DNA from 3 places in the Desulfonatronospira sp. MSAO_Bac3 genome. Region 2 is predicted to be linked to each of the others. Evidence: riboswitches for the same ligand, from Rfam matches in the RefSeq annotation. Region 2 holds a riboswitch; each other region holds the start of a gene.

Region 1 (7,214 bases), on a different contig from region 2:
ATCGGCAGTATGCGCGGCACAGACCGCAACCTGTGCACAGGTCCGGGACTATTTGAGCCTGCTGTCCGTTGATGAACTCGTGGGCCTCAAGTATTTCCGGGGCCATAATCAGATGCAGATCGCTTGCATCCACGTCACAGTCCCCAAGTACCTGCCGGGTACCTGTTGCTGCCAGCCCGGACACCAGGCTGGTTTTTCCGGTGCCGCCCTTGCCGCTTATGACTACGATTTCCTGCATGATGCTTATTTGCCCCCGGCCTGCATTTCTTTTTGCAAGTTTTCCCACATATTCCTGTATATTTCTTTGAATTCAGGCATGGCCTCCAGAAGGGGCTCTGCCCTGGAGCAGGCCGCTGCAGCCTGTCTGCTGTAGGGGAGTCTGGCCAGTAGCGGGAGCCTTTCATGCCGTATATATTTTTCCATTTGATCATCTCCCATGCCGTCCCTGTTGATCACTGTGCCCAATGCAAGGCCCAGCTTGCGTACAAGCTCCACTGCGATTTTGAAGTCGTGCAGCCCGAAAGGGGTGGGTTCTCCCACCAGGATGACATAATCTACGTCGCGAAGGGTTTCCATTACCGGGCATGAAGTTCCCGGGGGTGCGTCTGCAATGACAATCCCCTGGCCTGGAGTGCTTTTTAGTACACGCCTGATAAGCGGGGGCGCCATGGCTTCCCCGATGCGCAGCAAGCCGCCGCAGACCTCCACGCCGCGGCCTTTGCCGTGGCGCACCAGACCTATTTCCCTGGTGCTTTCATCTACGGCCTGCACAGGGCATAAAAAAAAGCAGAGACCGCAGGCGTGGCAGAGTTCCGGGAAGACCATGACCTTGTCCGCTATCCAGATGAGGGAATTGAAGCGGCATTCGTTGACACATTGCAGACACGATTCTCCCAGACATTTTGTGTTGTCTATTTCAGGGACCGCAACGGTCTGTCTGTTCTCCCGGGACCAGGCAGCATCCAGGAAGAAATGGGCATTGGGTTCTTCCACATCGCAGTCGGCAAGGCAGACCTTTTGCCCTTCCTTTTGCAGGTAAAGGGCCAGATTCACCGCCACGGTGGTCTTCCCTGTACCTCCTTTTCCGCTGATTATGGCCAGGCGCATCAGATCATTGCCTCCCGCTTTTTACCAGTGTCCGGACCTGTCAGCTTCTTCAGCCTGTTCCAGGCGACCCTTCTTGTAAGCCTGGATGGCCTCTTCAACGGTATTTTCTTTGCACAGATAAACCGCTATGCCTCCTGCCTGGAGGGCGGAAAAGGCCTTGGGTCCGCAATGCCCGGTGATTACCGCTTCGGCTTTGCCCCGGGATACGGCCTGAGCGGCCTGGATGCCCGCTCCCTGGGCAGCGTTTAGACTGGGCTCATTGTTCAGGATTGCAAAGCTATCGTTTTCTGTGTCGTATAAAATAAAATGAGCAGCCCTGCCGAAACGTGGATCAAGCGGGGATTTCAACTCCTGTCCCTGTGAGGATACAGCAATAATCATCAGTTTTTCCTTGTTTTTCAGCTTTGCTCGAATATGGAGGGAGGGATATAGTCGTGGGTGCCTTCCACCACTTCCACCCCGGCCTTTTGCCTGATGGCTTCTATTAGATCATCCTTTCTTTTGCAGTATTTCATGATGCAGGTACTGACGTGGATTGTGTCCACTTTTTCATTCAGGGCCTTGAGGTGCATGTTCAAAAGGGCCATGCTGCAGACCACACGGTTTTTGTTGCCTTCGCATCCCCCGCAGTCAACAATGCCCACCAGGGAAACGTCCTGGTTTTCATATCTTTTGAACTCGCCCTCTTTCCTGCCCAGGGCCACGAAACATTTGGCATCTCCAGGGCACAGGTTGCTGCCTCTGATCATGCTGCAGGCGATAAGAGCTATTTTTTTCATACCGGCTTCCTCCTGGTTGTTTGTGCTTCAGTCAGGCAATCCAGTGCCGGGCAGTTTGGCAGGTTTTCCCCTGAAATACCCGGCAACGGCTCTTTGCTGTTTTTTTTATCTTTCAAAACTTCCTGGGCATCTACCCTGTCCCCGGCCCCGGCCCCGGCATCTTCCGGTTCTCTGTCCGCCTCTCAAGCAAAGCCTTTGTCCGTCTTGAGCTAATGTGGTCACAGCTGGCTTTTCAGGGGCAGGGGATTCTCCGGCAACGTCTGCTCTTATTCTGCCCCGGCAACGCCCCAGTCCTTTTCCTGTTCCCGGACCATGTCCCATGGGTCCTGTTCCATTAAGTCCCGGCATCTTGCACACCTCCTTTTCTGGTAGACCAAAAATTACCCCCTGCTCATGGCCGCCCCGCAACTGGGGCATGTCTGTTCATAGCAGGGGTGGCCCTTTACGTGTTCCACCTTGTGTCCGCATTGAGGGCAGGCACAAAATCCGCTGGTGTTCATGCCTCCGCCCTGTCCACGGCCTGGACCGGTTTTTCCGGCACATCCACCAGGCTGTCCTGCACCTTGACCTGATTTTCCTCTGCCCGGCATATGGGCCTCCTTTTTTTTGAAAGAACATTTTTCAGGATTGAAAAAGCATTTGCGCCGCCCGGGCATGTCAAAGCGTTCCTCATTCAGTCTGTCATCCATCAGTGCCTGTATGACTTCGTTAACCCGCCCGGATACAAAAGGCACAACTGTAATTCCGCTGGCGGCGATAAGATGGCAAAGGGACTTAGAGATGGCTCCGCAAACCAGCATGTCTATTTTCAGCCCGGCCAGTCTGAGTATTTTGGCTGAAGAGTCGTTTTCGTCCAGGTATTCAGACCATCTGTTGCTGACTGCGCCGGATTCAATATCCACCACCACAATAGTGTTGGAAACATCAAAAACCGGGGCCACCCGGTCCTGCCATGTGCTTACAGCCGCTTTCATGTCCAGGGAGTTGCATTTAATATGCCGACTGGATTTTATGGTGCTGAGCTATTTAACATATTGAAATAAATTTGTTTTTTAAATAAAGGCAGGTTGATCTGCAAAATGTATGGTCGCATCAGTGCGCCTGTCGGGCGGTATCATAGTAGCTTTTTTGCTACTGTAGGTGTGGTTTCCAGGGTGTGCGGGAGAAGGTCATGGAGTGTGGATGTTCAGTTTTTTCAGCTTGCGGTGCAGGGTGCTCTTGTGCATGCCCAGAAGCCTGGCGGCTCTGGTTTTGTTGTTGCCGGTCTGTTCCAGGGCCTTTTCAATACTCCTGGCCTCCAGGATGTGTTTTGTGGTCTGAAAGTCCGCAGGTATTTCAGTATCCTTGAGTGTCAGTTCCGCGGGCAGGTGTTCAATGCCGATTTTGCCCCGGGAACACAGCACAAAGGCCCTTTCGATGATGTTTTCCAGTTCCCGTATATTTCCCGGCCAGTCGTATGCCATGCAAAGAGAAACGGCCTCGGGTGTAAGGCCCTGGACCTCTTTTCTCTGGAGGCGGTTGAACCTGTCTACAAAATGCTGGGCCAGGTGGGGGATATCTTCTTTTCTGTGTCTCAAGGGAGGCAGTTCTATACGCACGATATTTATGCGGTAGTACAGGTCCTGGCGGAAGAGTTTCTGCCGCACCATTTCTTCCAGGTCCCTGTTGGTGGCGGTTATGATCCTAGCGTTGGTTTTTTCCGGTCTGGAGGAGCCAAGGGGGTCATAGGCCTTTTCCTGGAGTACTCGCAGCAGGCGGATCTGGAGAGCCTGGCTGACCTCTCCGATTTCGTCCAGAAACAGGGTCCCGTTTCCGGCCTGGGCGAAGCGGCCGGGCCTGTCCCGTTCTGCACCAGTAAAAGCTCCGGCCTTGTATCCGAAGAGCTCGGACTCCAGAAGGGTGTCAGGCAGTGCACCGCAGTTTACGGGCACAAAAGGAGCGTCCTTTTTGGACCCTAAGGAATGAATGGTTTTTGCTGCCAGTTCTTTTCCAGTGCCGGTCTCCCCCAGGATGAGCACCGTGCTGGAGCTTGCGGCCACCGCCGGGATGATCTGCAGTACCTTCTGCATGGCCGGGCTGTGGCTTACGAGATTGCCGGTGGACAGACCACCCTTGAGTTCCAGACGTAATCTCTCCACTTCGCTCAGGTCGCGAAAGGTCTCGGCTCCTCCCACCAGTTCGCCCCTGGAGTTGCGAAGCATGGCAGTGGATACGCTTATGGGGATGCGTCCACCCTGGGAGTCTATGATATAGCAGGCTTTGCCGATGACTGGTTTTCCTGACTCAAGGGTATATCCCAGAGCGCACTGGGACTGGCACATGCTGGATCTGAGCACTTCCCAGCAGGGCCGGCCCAGGGCCTGGTCTCTGGAAATGCCGGTAATCTGCTCCGCGGCCCGGTTGAAGGAGGTGATCATCCACTCCCGGTTTACTGTAAAGACGCCGTCGGATATGCTTTCAAGTATGGCCTTGGTAAAGCCTTCCCAGGGTTCATCTTTTGTTGTTTTGCCGCTCATATGTTCTGATATAACGAATTCAGGGGATGGGGCAAGTCTTTGCAGGCAGCTTGAAAGTAAGTCTTTATTGTTTTGCTGATTTTTACTGTTGAACTCCCTGGGCACCGGTGTTATTGTGTCGGTTCTTATTTGATAATAATACTCTGAAATTCTTTACAGTCTGCTTCAGGCGGCCGTCAGGCCTTAAAAGGGAACTCCGGTGCAAGTCCGGGGCGGTCCCGCCGCTGTGAGCCCTGTAAATCTTTTTGTCGTATCTGGGTCACTAACCCCGCACTTACTTTTTTCAAAAAAGTAAGAGAAACTTATTTTTTGACCTCCGTGAGGCAGGTTATAAAATTTTATAAGTTTCGCTGTAGTGCTACTTTTTTGAAAAAAGTAAGTGCGGGGTTGGGAAGGCCGACAAAGGAAGGGGCGAGCCAGAAGACCTGCCTGAAGTCTTATCCATCAACTTTTTCCCCTGCGAGGACAGCGGGTAAAGATCCACGGGCTCCGGTGCTTTTATCCGGCGGAGCAATATATCATGCAGGATTTAGACTATAGTGCCTGGGACATGCTCAAGGGATATGAGCCCTTCAGCCTCTGCGACTGGCCGGGACGGATAAGCGCGGTTCTTTTTTTCGGGGGCTGCAATCTGCGCTGTCCCACCTGCCACAATGCTTCTTTTGCCTGGCACCCGGAAAGTTTTCCGGTCCTGGACTGCCTGGGAGTGCTGGAGCAGGTGCAGCGCAACCGCAACTGGCTGGAAGGGCTGGTGCTGACCGGCGGTGAAGTCACCATTCTGCCAGGTTTTGATTCTTTGCTGCATGATCTGTCCAGCCTGAACATTCCCATTAAACTGGACACCAACGGACTCAGCCCGGATTGTGTAAAACTAGCTCTTGAGCATAGCTCAATAAAAATGATAGCAGTGGATATCAAGGGGCCGTGGCATATGTATCCGGGGCTTACCGGTGATCGGGCCGCTCCCGGGCAGGCCAGGGATTGTCTGGGGCAGATTCTGGAGCTTGCTGCAGATAGCCCGGAGAGGTTCATGTTCAGGATCACCCGGGTGCCTGGTTTAAGTGATCCGGACATTGAAAACGTAAAAGCCTGGCTGCCGCCCGGGTTCGAGCTCAAAGTTCAGGATTACCGGCCGTCCAGAATAACAGCAAACCAGTAAAAAGGACACTAATATGCCCAAACAGATCAAGAAAAGAGACGGTTGTATGGAATCCTGGTCCACGGACCGGATTGCCCATGCCATTTTAAAGGCCCTCAAGGCCAGCGGAATCAAGGACCCTTTGCTGGCTTCCAGGCTGGCCCGCAAGGTGGAGGGCAAGCTGCACGAGGATATTCCGGAGCAGGAGACCGTCCAGGACATGGTGGAAATGGTGCTTATGGAGTCCAGGCTTTATGACGCGGCCAAGAAGTACATCATCTACCGCGAGAAGAGAAGGGAACTGCGCTGCCAGGATCAGGCCTATCTGAATATCGGGGAGATCATTGATTCCTACGTGTACAAGTCCGACTGGAGGGTCAATGAAAACGCCAATATGACCCATTCTTTCCAGGGACTCATGCTGCATCTCTCAGGTTCGGTCCAGGCCCGCTACGCCCTGGAAAAGTATCCGGAAGAAGTGCGCATGGCCCATGAGCATGCCTATTTTCACATCCACGACCTGTCCTTTGGACTGGCCGGGTACTGCGCAGGATGGAGCCTGCGCGATCTCTTGCTGGAGGGCTTCAACTTAGAGGGCAAGTGCTCCTCAGGGCCGGCCAAGCATTTTGATTCCGCACTGGGGCAGATGGTAAATTTTCTGGGGACTCTGCAGAACGAATGGGCCGGGGCCCAGGCCTTCAATAACGTGGATACCTATCTGGCCCCCTTTATCCGTCATGACGGCCTGAATTACCACGAGGTAAAACAGGCCATGCAGAAATTTGTTTTCAACCTGAATACCACATCCAGGTGGGGCGGTCAGAGTCCTTTTACCAACCTGACCTTTGACCTGGTCCCGCCAAAGCACATTGCAGGAGAAGGAGCCATCATCGGGGGCAGGATAACCGATGATGCCTACGGGGACTTTGAGCCGGAAATGGAAATGATCAACCGGGCCTTTCTGGAGGTCATGCTTGAAGGTGATTATCACGACCGCATTTTTTCTTTTCCCATACCCACGTACAATGTCACTTCCGATTTTCCCTGGGACAGCAGTGTGGGCAGGCTTCTTCTGGAGCTAACAGCCAAGTACGGGGCTCCCTATTTTCAAAACTTTATAAATTCCGATCTAAGCCCGGAAGATGTGCGCTCCATGTGCTGCCGTCTGCAGATGGACCTGCGCGAGTTAAAAAAACGCACCGGCGGGCTTTTCGGGGCCGGGGATCTTACCGGATCCATAGGGGTGGTCACCCTGAACCTGCCCAAGCTGGCCTTTCTGGCCCAGGGGGAGGAGGACTTCCTGGACATCATTACTGAATATGCCGGGCTGGCCCGAGATTCCTTAGAATTCAAAAGAAAGCTCATCCAGGATAATATGGAGCGAGGTCTTTTTCCTTTTTCCAGAAGGTACCTTAAAAACGGCCTGACCAACCACTTCAGCACCATCGGCCTTATCGGCGGACACGAGGCCTGCATCAATCTTTTGGGCAAGGGTATAGAAAGTGATGCCGGCACCAGGCTGATGCAGAGAGTGCTCAATCACCTTCGGGACCTGACCAGGGATTATCAGGAAAAAACCGGAAATCTGTACAATCTGGAGGCCACTCCGGCCGAGGGTACCAGCTACCGTCTGGCCAAGACCGACAAGACATTGTACGGACAGATTTACGCCTC
Region 2 (3,680 bases):
GCACTTTTTTAAACTTGCACATTCAGAATGCATGCAGCACAACCACCTGAAATCATGACCTTTTTTCTTCAACTATTAACAATTAACCGATAACTTTTAACTCTCAAGTTTCTTAGTTCTTTGTTAAAACCAAGAACCAAGAACGGCGGCGATGCCGCAGAACGAGGAACACCTTCCAATCCCCTGGTACTGGATATTACGCAAAAAGCTGGAGTACAAAAGGTAATGCATTTATCCTAATTTAATACTCCGGAGAGAAATATGAAAGGCGGTCAATGACAATGATGGTCCAGGTTAAAAATTAGCCGGCATTTTTCTGAGACATCGGGCCAGGCCCTGGCCGGAAAACATGGACAGACAACTCCACAACCATTGAAAACCGGTTTCCATCCATAATGGTTACCCTTGATGGACAAGACAGTCTTGCAGTGCCTGCAAAAAAATTTGCAGGCACTTTTTTAAGCAGACTAACGCAGGCTCAAGACTGTCAGCTCTGGTCAGGTATGCCTTTATCCGCTACATGGATATAAAAATCAGGTTCCTCGCCTCTGAAGGTTTCCTGAAAATCCCCGTAAGTGGTCACTGACCCAAAGCCGGTCTCGTAGAGAAGTTTCTGCATGTAAGCCTTGCGCAGGGGAAACATGTTCAGATGAAACACAGAAGCGTCTGGAAAGGTATACTCAAACTGGACCAGATCGTCCTTCACCTGCACCGGTTCTGCAGATACGTTCTCGCCGCAGTAATAATATTTGTGTTTGGAGGAATAACCTTCATCCAGGATACGGTCATAGTTTCTCTGGTCCACTATAAGCACCCCGTCCGGCTTGAGTTTGCTGTAGAATTCGGACAGCACCCTGCGCCGGTCGTGTTCATCAAAAAGGTGGGTAAAGGAATTGCCCAGGCAGATAAGGGCGTCGTATTCGCCCTGCACATCAAAGCTGAGTCGTCTCCAGTCCGTATGCACCGTGCTCAGGATATATCCTTTGTCCCGGGCGTTTTCAAAGGCCTGCACCAGCATGTTGGCGCTTCCGTCCACGCTGACCACCCTGTAGCCCTGTTCAAGAAACCTCACCGAATGAAAGCCGGTGCCGGCGGCCACGTCCATAATGCTCTGCACATTCCTCTGTCTGAAAATATCATAAAAAAAAGACCCCTCGCTTTTGGCTCTCTTCTCCCAGTCTATGAGCTCATCCCACTTGTTTACAAAGCAGTCTTCGTAGTCGTGAAGGTATTGATCAGTCAGCAAGCAACCCTTGCTCTGCAATATTTCTTTTTGTTCCTTGTCTGCGTACATAATACACCTCCTATTGAATGGTTCTGGAAATTTCCGAGATCATGTTCTGTGCCCGCCATCCAGAGACAGAAACACTGTTTAAGAAATCAATAAATGAAATCTTCTGGCCGTTACTGCGCACATTGATGGCCTGCATTGCTCCTGGAGAAAGCTCCATGAGCTTTATATTGAACATTTTATGACCATGATATACTTCATTGAACAAAAGACTGTTGTCAATAAGCGATCTTTTAATGGGCAGGCGTATATCCTGAATATTAAGCTGTCCCAGGTGACTGCCCCTGTCTTCAAAGACCATGATGCCATCGTTGATTGCCGCCTTTTCAATGACAACATGTTCATCGCCTCCATCGTCAAGCACTGCATGCCGGGTAAAATTTTGAAACAATCCAAAATCCAGTGTTTTTACCTGCCTGTCATTGATATAAGCATAAACATCCGGCTTATCATTGCAGTACATATAGCACTCTTCTAAGCAATCCACATGCTCTCCCGCGGGCAGAAGACTTCTGACATCCCCGGGTGAATCAAAAAGCCGGTATACATTGATATTGTACTCCCGGCAGAACTGCAGCACAGCTTCCGCACCCGTCCTGGTCATACGCATACTGCGGCTTTTCATGCACACCCCGTGCATTTCCAGGTGGATAGTATCCATTTTTTCCTCCTTGAACGGTTTGGAGGACAGCCGGCGCTTCTGTCCGTTTTCTTGCAAAAAAAATCCCCGGATCGAAATACACTTCGATCCGGGGATGTCCCGTTTTCATCCTCGAATAGGCTCGGCCGCCACCCTGCGCCGAAGGGGCGGTCCAATAAGGTCTCAGGCAGGTCTTCTGACTTGCGGATCGTCCTACTTGCCCAGCACTCACTTCAGGTACTAATTGTTGCCAGTTAAACCGGTTGGCTCCTTGCAGTACAACCTGATTATAAGCAACAAACAGAAATGAAGTGAGTGCTGGGCTTGCCGCGCCTTCCCCTGTTTCTGTCCAGAGTGGCTTAATGCGGCTTTCGTCCCCGCTCACAGCCGCGGGCCGGTTCCCGATTTACACGGGATTCCCTTTTCATTTCCCCTGACTGGGGAAAACCTGAGACGACTGTCCTTAATTATTATTTACTCAAGTAAAAAAAGACGTTCTTGTCAAGTTGCAAAATTAGCCCCTGCAAAAAAATCATGCAGACGCTTCATGTACTGTTAATGCAATTGCTCAACGGCCTTTTTCAGTTGATCCAGCCAGATGTTGACAAAATCATCGTACTCTCCAGTGCCTTTTAAAACTACTTCTGTCTCAATGCCGGCATCCTGCAACCTTTGCTTCCAGGGATCACCGTGGTGATGGTCATGATCGTGGTCATGGCCGTGGTCATGAGAATGGTTATGTTCGTGATCATGATTGTGTTCGTGTCCATGATCGTGGGAATGGTCATGGCCGGAATTGTCCTTGCCGGCCACATCCCTGATGGTATGCGCTCCCACTACGGACATGAATGGCACAAGATAGGCCTTATCAATGCCCTTGGCTTTAACTTCTTCTTTTACATCTTCAAAAGAAGGTGACCCGCCAAGACAGCCGAGAGTGGCCATGAACACGTTTTCATCCTTTCTTTGCAGCTTGTAGGCCAGGGCCTGGTAAAAGGCATTGCTGGGATGATAAGACCCGTGTCCCACCCAGATGACCGCCTCGTCCGCTTTTCTATCTGCTGGAAGATTGTCCAGCATGCTGTCCCGGACCCTTTCCATTACATCCGGTGAACCCAAAAGAGGCGAACTGAGGCTCACCTGCTTCAGGTTGCTCTGCATATCCTGAAAGGCACCCACAACCGACCTGAGTTCATGAAACTCCACACCTCCGATTGTATGCAGGGACATAACCGCTACGTGCGTAAAGCCTTCATCCTCCATTCTGGCCAGGGCCATGGCCGGGGAATCAAAATGCTTGTCCTTTTTGGCCAGAGAATGCCTGACCATCCTGGAAGTGTAAGCCCAGCGTACAGGCACCTCTGGGAAGGCTTCTTTGGTCATTTTCTCAATATTGTCCAAAGCAGGCTGAGCCTGGGGATAACTGGAACCGAAAGCAGCAAGCAGAATACCTTTTTTCATATCTTTGTCCTCGTCATGATGATGGTGTTCATGCCCATGGTCGTGATCGTGATCATGGTCATGATCGTGTCCGTGACTGTGCGCATGACAGCCCTGAATCATCATGAACATGGGCAATAAAAGCAATGTCAGCGAAAGCAATACTTGTCTCATACCTATCTCCTTATTGATGTTTAAACAAAAAAAATCCCGCACTTACTTGGACTGATCTGCGTCAGCCACAGGGCAGCATAAGAATGCAGCCCAAGTAAGTGCGGGATTTCCCGGTTTTATCCTGCCACTCACTGC
Region 3 (7,214 bases), on a different contig from region 2:
TTAGCCAAGGAGGGGAGCAGATCGAGGCGTGGCAACACTCTGTCGCAGGCATCTGTATAAATACTCCTACTGGAGCTTGATTATGGCAACTACCTGAAAATAACGTAACAGTTTCAGGGTGGGGAGTTCTGGGCAACATGCGGGAAATTAAAAGGTCGCCGCCCACCCAGGTTAATAATTCTATTTTCCGGGAGTTGCCTTACCCCAATTAACAATTAACAATTAACAATTAACAGATAACAGATAACAATTAACAGATAACTAAGATGCGCGCACAGAGATGTTAAACCTTGAACACCACCTGGGTGGACTGTGCATAATCGTCGAAATAGACCTTGGCCCGGACGTCAAAGACGCGCTCCAGGTTTTGCGGGGTGAGCACTTCTGTAGTCGGGCCGTGCAGCAGGATTCGTCCCTGCTTGAAAAATATAATATGGCTGCAGAAGGCTGCAGCCAGGTTGATATCCTGAAACACGGAAAAGACCGTGGTCCGGGCCTGCTGGTTTTTTTGCCGCACTAAGGACAGAAGGTGCAGGCCGTGTTTGATATCTAAGCTGGCCGTGGCTTCATCCAGAATGAGCACCGGCGTATCCTGAACCAGGGCCCTGGCGAAAACCACCCGCTGGCGCTCACCACCGCTCAGCTCAGTAACCATCCTGTCCTGAAATTTTTCCAGGCCGGTCTTCTGCATAACCTCCCGGACGATATCCAGGTCCCGGCTGCCAGGAGAGGCAAAGCGCGGCAGAAAAGGATATCTGCCCATGAGCAGCACCTCCAGGACCTGGAAGGGAAAGTTCAGGCGGTAGTCCTGGGGAACTAAGGCCATTTCCTTGGATATCTGTTTCCTGGAGTATGATCCCAGGGGGCGGCCGTTATACTCTACCATGCCCTGCTGCGGCACCCTGTGCCGGATGAGCAGGTCCAGCCAGGTGGACTTGCCACTGCCGTTGGGACCCAGGATGCCGTATATTCTGCCCGGAGGCAGGTCAATGTTTATATCTTCCAGGATGCTGGTTTCTCCCAGGGCGAAATGTACATCTTTCATGGAAAAGGCCATACTCTACACCCTGAACTGCATCTGGCGTTTGCGGAAGATATAGCAGAAAAAAGGCCCGCCAATGAGGGCTGTAAGCACCCCAATGGGCACTTCCGCCGGAAGCATGGTCCTGGTCAAAGTGTCCGCGGCCAGAAGAAGCACCGCCCCGCACAAAAGGCTCACCGGCAAAAGGCTTCTGTGCTCCGGTCCGGTTAGAGAGCGCATCATGTGCGGCACCAGAAGGCCTACAAACCCGATTATCCCGGAGATGGATACGCAGACCGCGGCCACCAGGGAAGCGGTTATCAGGAGGATAATCCTGAGCTTAGTGGTGTCCACGCCGAGAGACGCCGCGGCCCGGCTGCCCAGGCAGATGAGATTTATATCCCTGGAATAAAACATGAAGACCATGAATCCCAGAAACACCATGGACGAAGTCAGGATAAGCTCCGGCCAGGTGCTGGAGGCAAAGCTGCCCATGAGCCAGAATATTATCACCGAGACCCTTTCCTGGGCCAGGTACTTGAACAGGCTTATGCCGGCTGAAAGAATGGCGCTGACTATCACTCCGGACAAAATAAGATTGTTGGAGGACAGTCCCCCGGCCGTGGCCGAAAGATAGACCACAAAGAGAAGGGTCAGGCATCCGGCGATAAAGGCGAACAGGGGCAGGGTGTAAAGCCCAAGGAACTGCAGGTTGAAAAGCAGCACCAGGGAGGCCCCGAAAGCCGCTCCGGATGATACCCCCAAAGTATACGGGTCGGCCAGGGGGTTCAGCAGAAGACCCTGGAATATGACTCCGGCCAGGGCCAGGCCCGCGCCAACAATGGCTGCGGTGAGTACTCTGGGCAGCCTGACCTCGAAAATCACGGTGTAAACCAGCGGGTCTGCCTGGAGCAAAAGCTCCTGCTGCCCGGTGATCTTGTAAAAGAGCATCTGGAAAGTGGTGGACAGAGGCACCTGGACGTAGCCCATGCTTACCGAGGCGATGATCATGCCCAGAAGCATGAATGTCAGGGTAACGAGAAGTATGGATGTCCTTATGCGCATAAAATATTGAAGATAACCAGCCTTCTTTTCTGTCTTCTGAAATAAAAAAACCCCGGGCCGATTGTTGTCGACCCGGGGATGTCCCATTTTCATCCGCGGCATCATGATCTTTTTTTGCCGATTGTCCGGCCCGGCAATTCTTCAAGAGGTTCAGGCAGGTCTTCTGACTTCCGGATCTTTCTACTTGCCGCGCCTTCCCGCCCCGCACTTACTTTTTTCTTCAAGGAAAAAACACCCATAGAAAAGTAAGTGCGGGGCAGTGGCCTGAATGCGGCTTTGGTCCCCGGTTACAGCGGTGGGTCCGTCCCTGACTTGCACAGGGTTCCCTGTTAGGCGCAAAGCGCACCCGAACCTTCTTCTCCGTCAGGTGAGCGTGCATCAGCAGCTGGAAGCTGCCTTTGCCGGTACCTGCTTCAAGTGATTTATCCTGATATCTTGAACTGCAGGTGAAGTCAAGAAAAGGAATCTGCTGAGAAAACGTCACTCAAACCTCTGGTTTTATTTTAAAAAATATTCACAGTCATTTACTGGAGATTTATCTGTCCAGAATTAATCAGCAAACTGACGCCGTCCCGGTCTGCAGGACAGGTAACAGAGGACAGGGTATCGTAAGATAAAAGGATTATGTCTTTCCACTTGATATCTCGGGTTTTTTTTCAGTCCGTATGTATTCCGGTCTGTTCAGCGGATTGCTTTTACTGGCTTTTTTTGACATTATTTATATAATCGCCATGAAGCAAAGGCGCAGGGAAAATCTCTGCTGTCTTGTCCGGGGCAGGCGGGGAGTCGAGTGTCAATATAACTGAACTGAATTTTGTAGTTGCTTGTAAACAGGCCGGTCCCGGCCGGAGACGATGTAGAACCGATAAATATATCAAAACTGTGGATGAGTCCATGAACAAGCAAGCCTCCTGTATCAGCAAAGAGAATCCTTACTGTGAACTTGCCCAGTCCTATCTGGACTGCATACGCGGGTCCAGTCGCAATGAAGCTGTCCGCCTGATCCTGGACGCAGTGAACCGGGGAGTGGATATCCAGGATATATACATGTATGTTTTTCAGCCGGTTCAGTATGAAATGGGCCGGTTGTGGCTTGCCAACCAGATAAGCATTGCCCAGGAGCATTACTGCACCGCTGTAACCCAGCTCATCATGTCTCATTTGTACCCCAGGATCATGACTTTTGAAAAAAACGGACTGTCCATGGTGGCCTGCTGTGTGGGCGGGGAGCTGCACGAACTGGGCATCCGCATGGTCACGGATCTTCTGGAGATGAAGGGCTGGGATACTTATTACCTGGGGGCCAACATGCCCGAAAAAGAAGTGGTCAGGTCTGTTAAGGATCAGAATGTCCATCTTCTGGCTGTATCAGCCACACTGACTTCCAACAGGCCGAGGGTGGAGGCCATTATAAAGGAAGTAAGGCAGACTCCGGGACTGGAAGGCGTGAAAATTATGGTGGGAGGCCATGCATTCCTGCAGGAGCCCGGAGGATGGGAGAAAATCGGAGCAGACGGAAGCGCAATGGATGCTGTGCAGGCTGTTGAACTGGCCTTCAGTCTGTGCTCCTGAACCAGCCAGATGTAGATCAGGATTTGAATCAGGATGATAAGCTATGCAGAACTCACTTAACTGCCTGGCCATAGTCTGTGAAGCCTCGGGCAGAATACGGGAAGTCCTGTACAACGGCCTCAAGGACATGGAAAACGCTGCAGGTGACTTGTTTTTTCATGATATCCTTCATCAGGATTCCATGCAGAAGGCTGAAAATTTCTGGAAGCAGCTGGACGAACAGGGACTGGCCTTAAACTGGGAGCTCAACGTGCAGGTCAATGGTGAGATCTGTACCTTAGACTTTACCGGGGTCAGGGTGCAGGATAACATGGTCATCACGGCCGGAGACAGCAGGGACATTCTAAACGATCTTTACCAGGAGCTGTTGAAGGTCAATAACGAGCAGACCAATCTTATCCGGGAGGCTTACAAGAAGTATTCCACCCAGGCCAGAGAGCAGCAGTTCATGGAAGAGGGAAACACCGTTCTTCAGGAAATGACCAGCCTGAACAATGAACTGACAAATGCCCAGCGCGAGCTTGCCCGGCAAATCGTGCGCCTGGAAAAACTCAATTCTCAGAAAAATTTTTTCCTGGGCATGGCTGCTCACGACCTGCGAAATCCTCTGGGGTCCATAAAACTTTACGCAGAACTGCTCCAGGAAGACATGAAGCACCAGTTGAGCGAGACCGGTGCCGGCATGCTGGATAAGATTCAAAGCCTGAGCAGGTTCATGCTGGGGATGGTGGAAGACCTTCTGGACGTGACCAAGATCGACAGCGGTCAGATAAATCTGCAGCTGGAAAATGTCCGCCCCGGCCGGGTAGTGCAGGACGCCCTTGATCCTCTGCGGATGCTGGCAAGGGAAAAGGATATTTCTCTTAATTGTCATGTTCTGGAGGATCTGCCCCAAGTCAACCTGGACGTGGCCAAGTTTACCCAGATGGTGACCAACCTTTTGACCAATGCCATAAAGTACTCCCCTTCAGGCAGTACCGTGGATGTCAGGCTGTATACCAGAGACGGCTACCTGGTGCTGGATGTGTCCGACTACGGACAGGGTATACCCGGTGAAGAAATGGACAGGCTCTTTGCAGAATATCAGACCACCAGTTCCAGGCCTACCCAGGGAGAGGGGAGCGTGGGCCTTGGTCTGGCCATCGCCAGAAGACTTGTGGAAGCGCATGACGGCACAATAGAAGTGCAGAGCAGTCAGGGGGCAGGAACTACATTCACCATAACTCTGCCCATGCACCTCAAGTCCGGGCATGATGCCCTGCACAAAGAAAAGAAGACCATCGAGCAGAAACCACTGAATTTTTCCGGCAGGATCCTGGTGGCGGAAGATGAGCCCATGAACCAGACCATACTGGCCAGATACCTGGATAAGATGGGTGTGGAATACAAACTTGTGGACAATGGGCAAAAGGTGCTTCAGGCCCTGCAGGAAGACAGCTTTGACCTGATTCTACTGGACATTGTCATGCCTGAAATGAGCGGCATGGAAGTACTGCAGAGGCTTCGCACCATTGAGAAGGAACAGGGCAGGGAAAAGCTGCCGGTGGTGGTCATGAGTGCCCTGGATCATGAGGAACAGGAAAATTTTCTGCAGGCGGGGGCGGATGATCTGCTGCCCAAGCCTTTTAATTTCCAGCGGTTACAGCGGGTTCTCGGGTCAATTTTAAGCCCTGAAGCTGGTTAGGTTTTTTGGGGGGCACTCCTGATGCAGGAGGAAAAAAGTTAATATGAACGCCAATGCAAAAGAGATCATGGTTGTAGAGGATGATCCCGTGACCATGATGCAGACCTCCAGAGTGCTGCAGGAGGCCGGATACAACGTCTTGAAGGCCCCCACCGGAGAAAAGGCCATGGAAATGGTCTATAACAGAAGGCCTGCCCTGGTTTTGCTGGATGTGATGCTGCCGGACATGGGAGGCCTGGAGATATGCAGAAAAATCAAATCAGACTCCCGGCTGCAGGGAACTTATGTGATAATGTTTTCCGGTGTTCAGACCGAATCCGATGACAGGGCCCAGGGACTGGAGTCCGGAGCTGACGGATACCTGGTGAAGCCGGTCAGGACAAGGGAGCTTCTGGCTCAGATCGAGGCCATGCTGCGCATAAGGTATGCCGAGATGAGGCTGGATGAAGACAGAAGGTGGTATGAAATGGTCCTGAACAGCATCAGGGAGCTGGTTCTGTGCATGGACCATGAACTGACCATACTCTGGGCCAATCAGGCGGCGGCGGACAGTCTCGACATGAGGGCCGAAGAACTCATCGGCCGCAAATGCTACCATCTGTGGAACGAAAATGATAAGCCCTGCCGCAAGTGTCCGGTCACCAGGTCTCTGGAAAGCAAGAGCCCGGATCATTCCATCGTGGATACTCCGGACGGCAGGATATGGGAAGTGCGGGCTTATCCGGTTAAGGACGAGCATGACAGGATGCTGAGCATAGTTGAGGTTGCCCAGGACATAACCGATATGCAGAAAAGCCGGCAGGCACTGGAGAGAAGCGAAAAGCTGCTCAAGGAAGTAACCGCAAATATGCCCGGAGCCGTGATTCAGTACCAGGTCCAGGAAGAAAAAGGGCTTTTGCCTCTGTTTGTGAGCCGGGGAGTAACTGAGCTTCTGGGGGTCACCCCGGAAGATATCCTGAAGGATCCGGTCAGGCTGTGGGACAATGTTCACCCGGATGACTCAGAGCAGGTGAGCTCAAGCATGGGCGACAGTCTGAACAGAAATGAACCATTTCATGGGGAGTTCCGGGTGCTGGACCGGGACAACTCCTATAAGTGGCTGCGCATAAGTACCGTTCCCTACAGCGATGTCCGGGAGAAAATGTGGTACGCCATGATTTCGGATATTACCCTGTTGAAGAAGGCCCAGGAAGAGATGGCGTACAGGGCCATGCATGACTATCTTACGGAACTGCCCAACCGGGAGCTTCTGCTGGACCGGCTGGAGAGGGCTTTTGCCATGGCTTCGCGCTACGGGCACAAAGTGGGGGTTGTCTTTTTTGATCTCAACTCATTCAAGCCGGTCAATGATCTTTACGGTCATATGGCTGGGGACAAGCTTCTTTACCAGGTGGGACAGCGCCTGCAGAAGTGTGTACGCAAAAGCGATACAGTGGCCCGTTATGGAGGGGATGAGTTTGTAGTAGTTCTTGGAAGTATCAGCAGCAGTCAGGATGTCCTGCGGGTGGCCCGGAAAATATCAAGTGAGATGAGCAGGCCTTTTGTGCTGGAGGGGGTGGAGATTCACCAGGATTTCAGTATGGGGATCAGTATATATCCCGATGATGCCGCTGACCCTCAGGAACTGCTGCGCCTGGCGGACCAAAGCATGTACCGGGCCAAGAAAGATCCAAAATCATGTTATGCCTTCTGCAGCGGATGAGGATCCAGAACTGGCGGAACCTTATCCGCTGCATTCAAGCTATAGAGAGAAATCAGTTGATTATTTCCCAGGCCCCGTCGTCCCTGCGGCAGGCTGTGCCGTAGGCCTTCTCGGTTTCCCCTCCGATCTGCACTTCAGTGGTGTATTCCCGGCAGTACCGCCCGTCATCC

The links. Region 2 has a riboswitch for cobalamin ahead of D5S03_RS03185 (hypothetical protein). Riboswitches for the same ligand answer to the same signal wherever they lie in the genome.
Region 1: linked by a shared signal. The riboswitch ahead of D5S03_RS12465 (radical SAM protein) and the one ahead of D5S03_RS03185 (hypothetical protein) in region 2 are both predicted to bind cobalamin.
Region 3: linked by a shared signal. The riboswitch ahead of D5S03_RS03400 (FecCD family ABC transporter permease) and the one ahead of D5S03_RS03185 (hypothetical protein) in region 2 are both predicted to bind cobalamin.

What each region holds. Positions count from the first base shown of each region.
Region 1 covers NZ_QYZY01000350.1:9,783-16,996, reverse strand. Annotated here, with positions in the region: gene D5S03_RS12495 (ATP-binding protein) at 1-238, opposite strand, end outside; gene D5S03_RS12490 (P-loop NTPase) at 244-1,107, opposite strand; gene D5S03_RS12485 (NifB/NifX family molybdenum-iron cluster-binding protein) at 1,129-1,488, opposite strand; gene D5S03_RS12480 (CGGC domain-containing protein) at 1,506-1,886, opposite strand; gene D5S03_RS12475 (NifB/NifX family molybdenum-iron cluster-binding protein) at 2,267-2,860, opposite strand; gene D5S03_RS12470 (sigma-54 interaction domain-containing protein) at 3,056-4,402, opposite strand; cobalamin riboswitch at 4,553-4,849, shown strand; gene D5S03_RS12465 (radical SAM protein) at 4,923-5,561, shown strand; gene D5S03_RS12460 (ribonucleoside triphosphate reductase) at 5,575-7,214, shown strand, end outside.
Region 2 covers NZ_QYZY01000086.1:4,236-7,915, reverse strand. Annotated here, with positions in the region: gene D5S03_RS03190 (glycine/sarcosine N-methyltransferase) at 488-1,294, opposite strand; gene D5S03_RS03185 (hypothetical protein) at 1,305-1,952, opposite strand; cobalamin riboswitch at 2,101-2,398, opposite strand; gene D5S03_RS03180 (sirohydrochlorin cobaltochelatase) at 2,487-3,545, opposite strand.
Region 3 covers NZ_QYZY01000092.1:4,344-11,557, reverse strand. Annotated here, with positions in the region: gene D5S03_RS03405 (ABC transporter ATP-binding protein) at 284-1,057, opposite strand; gene D5S03_RS03400 (FecCD family ABC transporter permease) at 1,061-2,086, opposite strand; cobalamin riboswitch at 2,223-2,451, opposite strand; gene D5S03_RS03395 (cobalamin B12-binding domain-containing protein) at 2,981-3,658, shown strand; gene D5S03_RS03390 (hybrid sensor histidine kinase/response regulator) at 3,702-5,342, shown strand; gene D5S03_RS03385 (GGDEF domain-containing response regulator) at 5,386-7,044, shown strand; gene D5S03_RS03380 (RT0821/Lpp0805 family surface protein) at 7,097-7,214, opposite strand, start outside.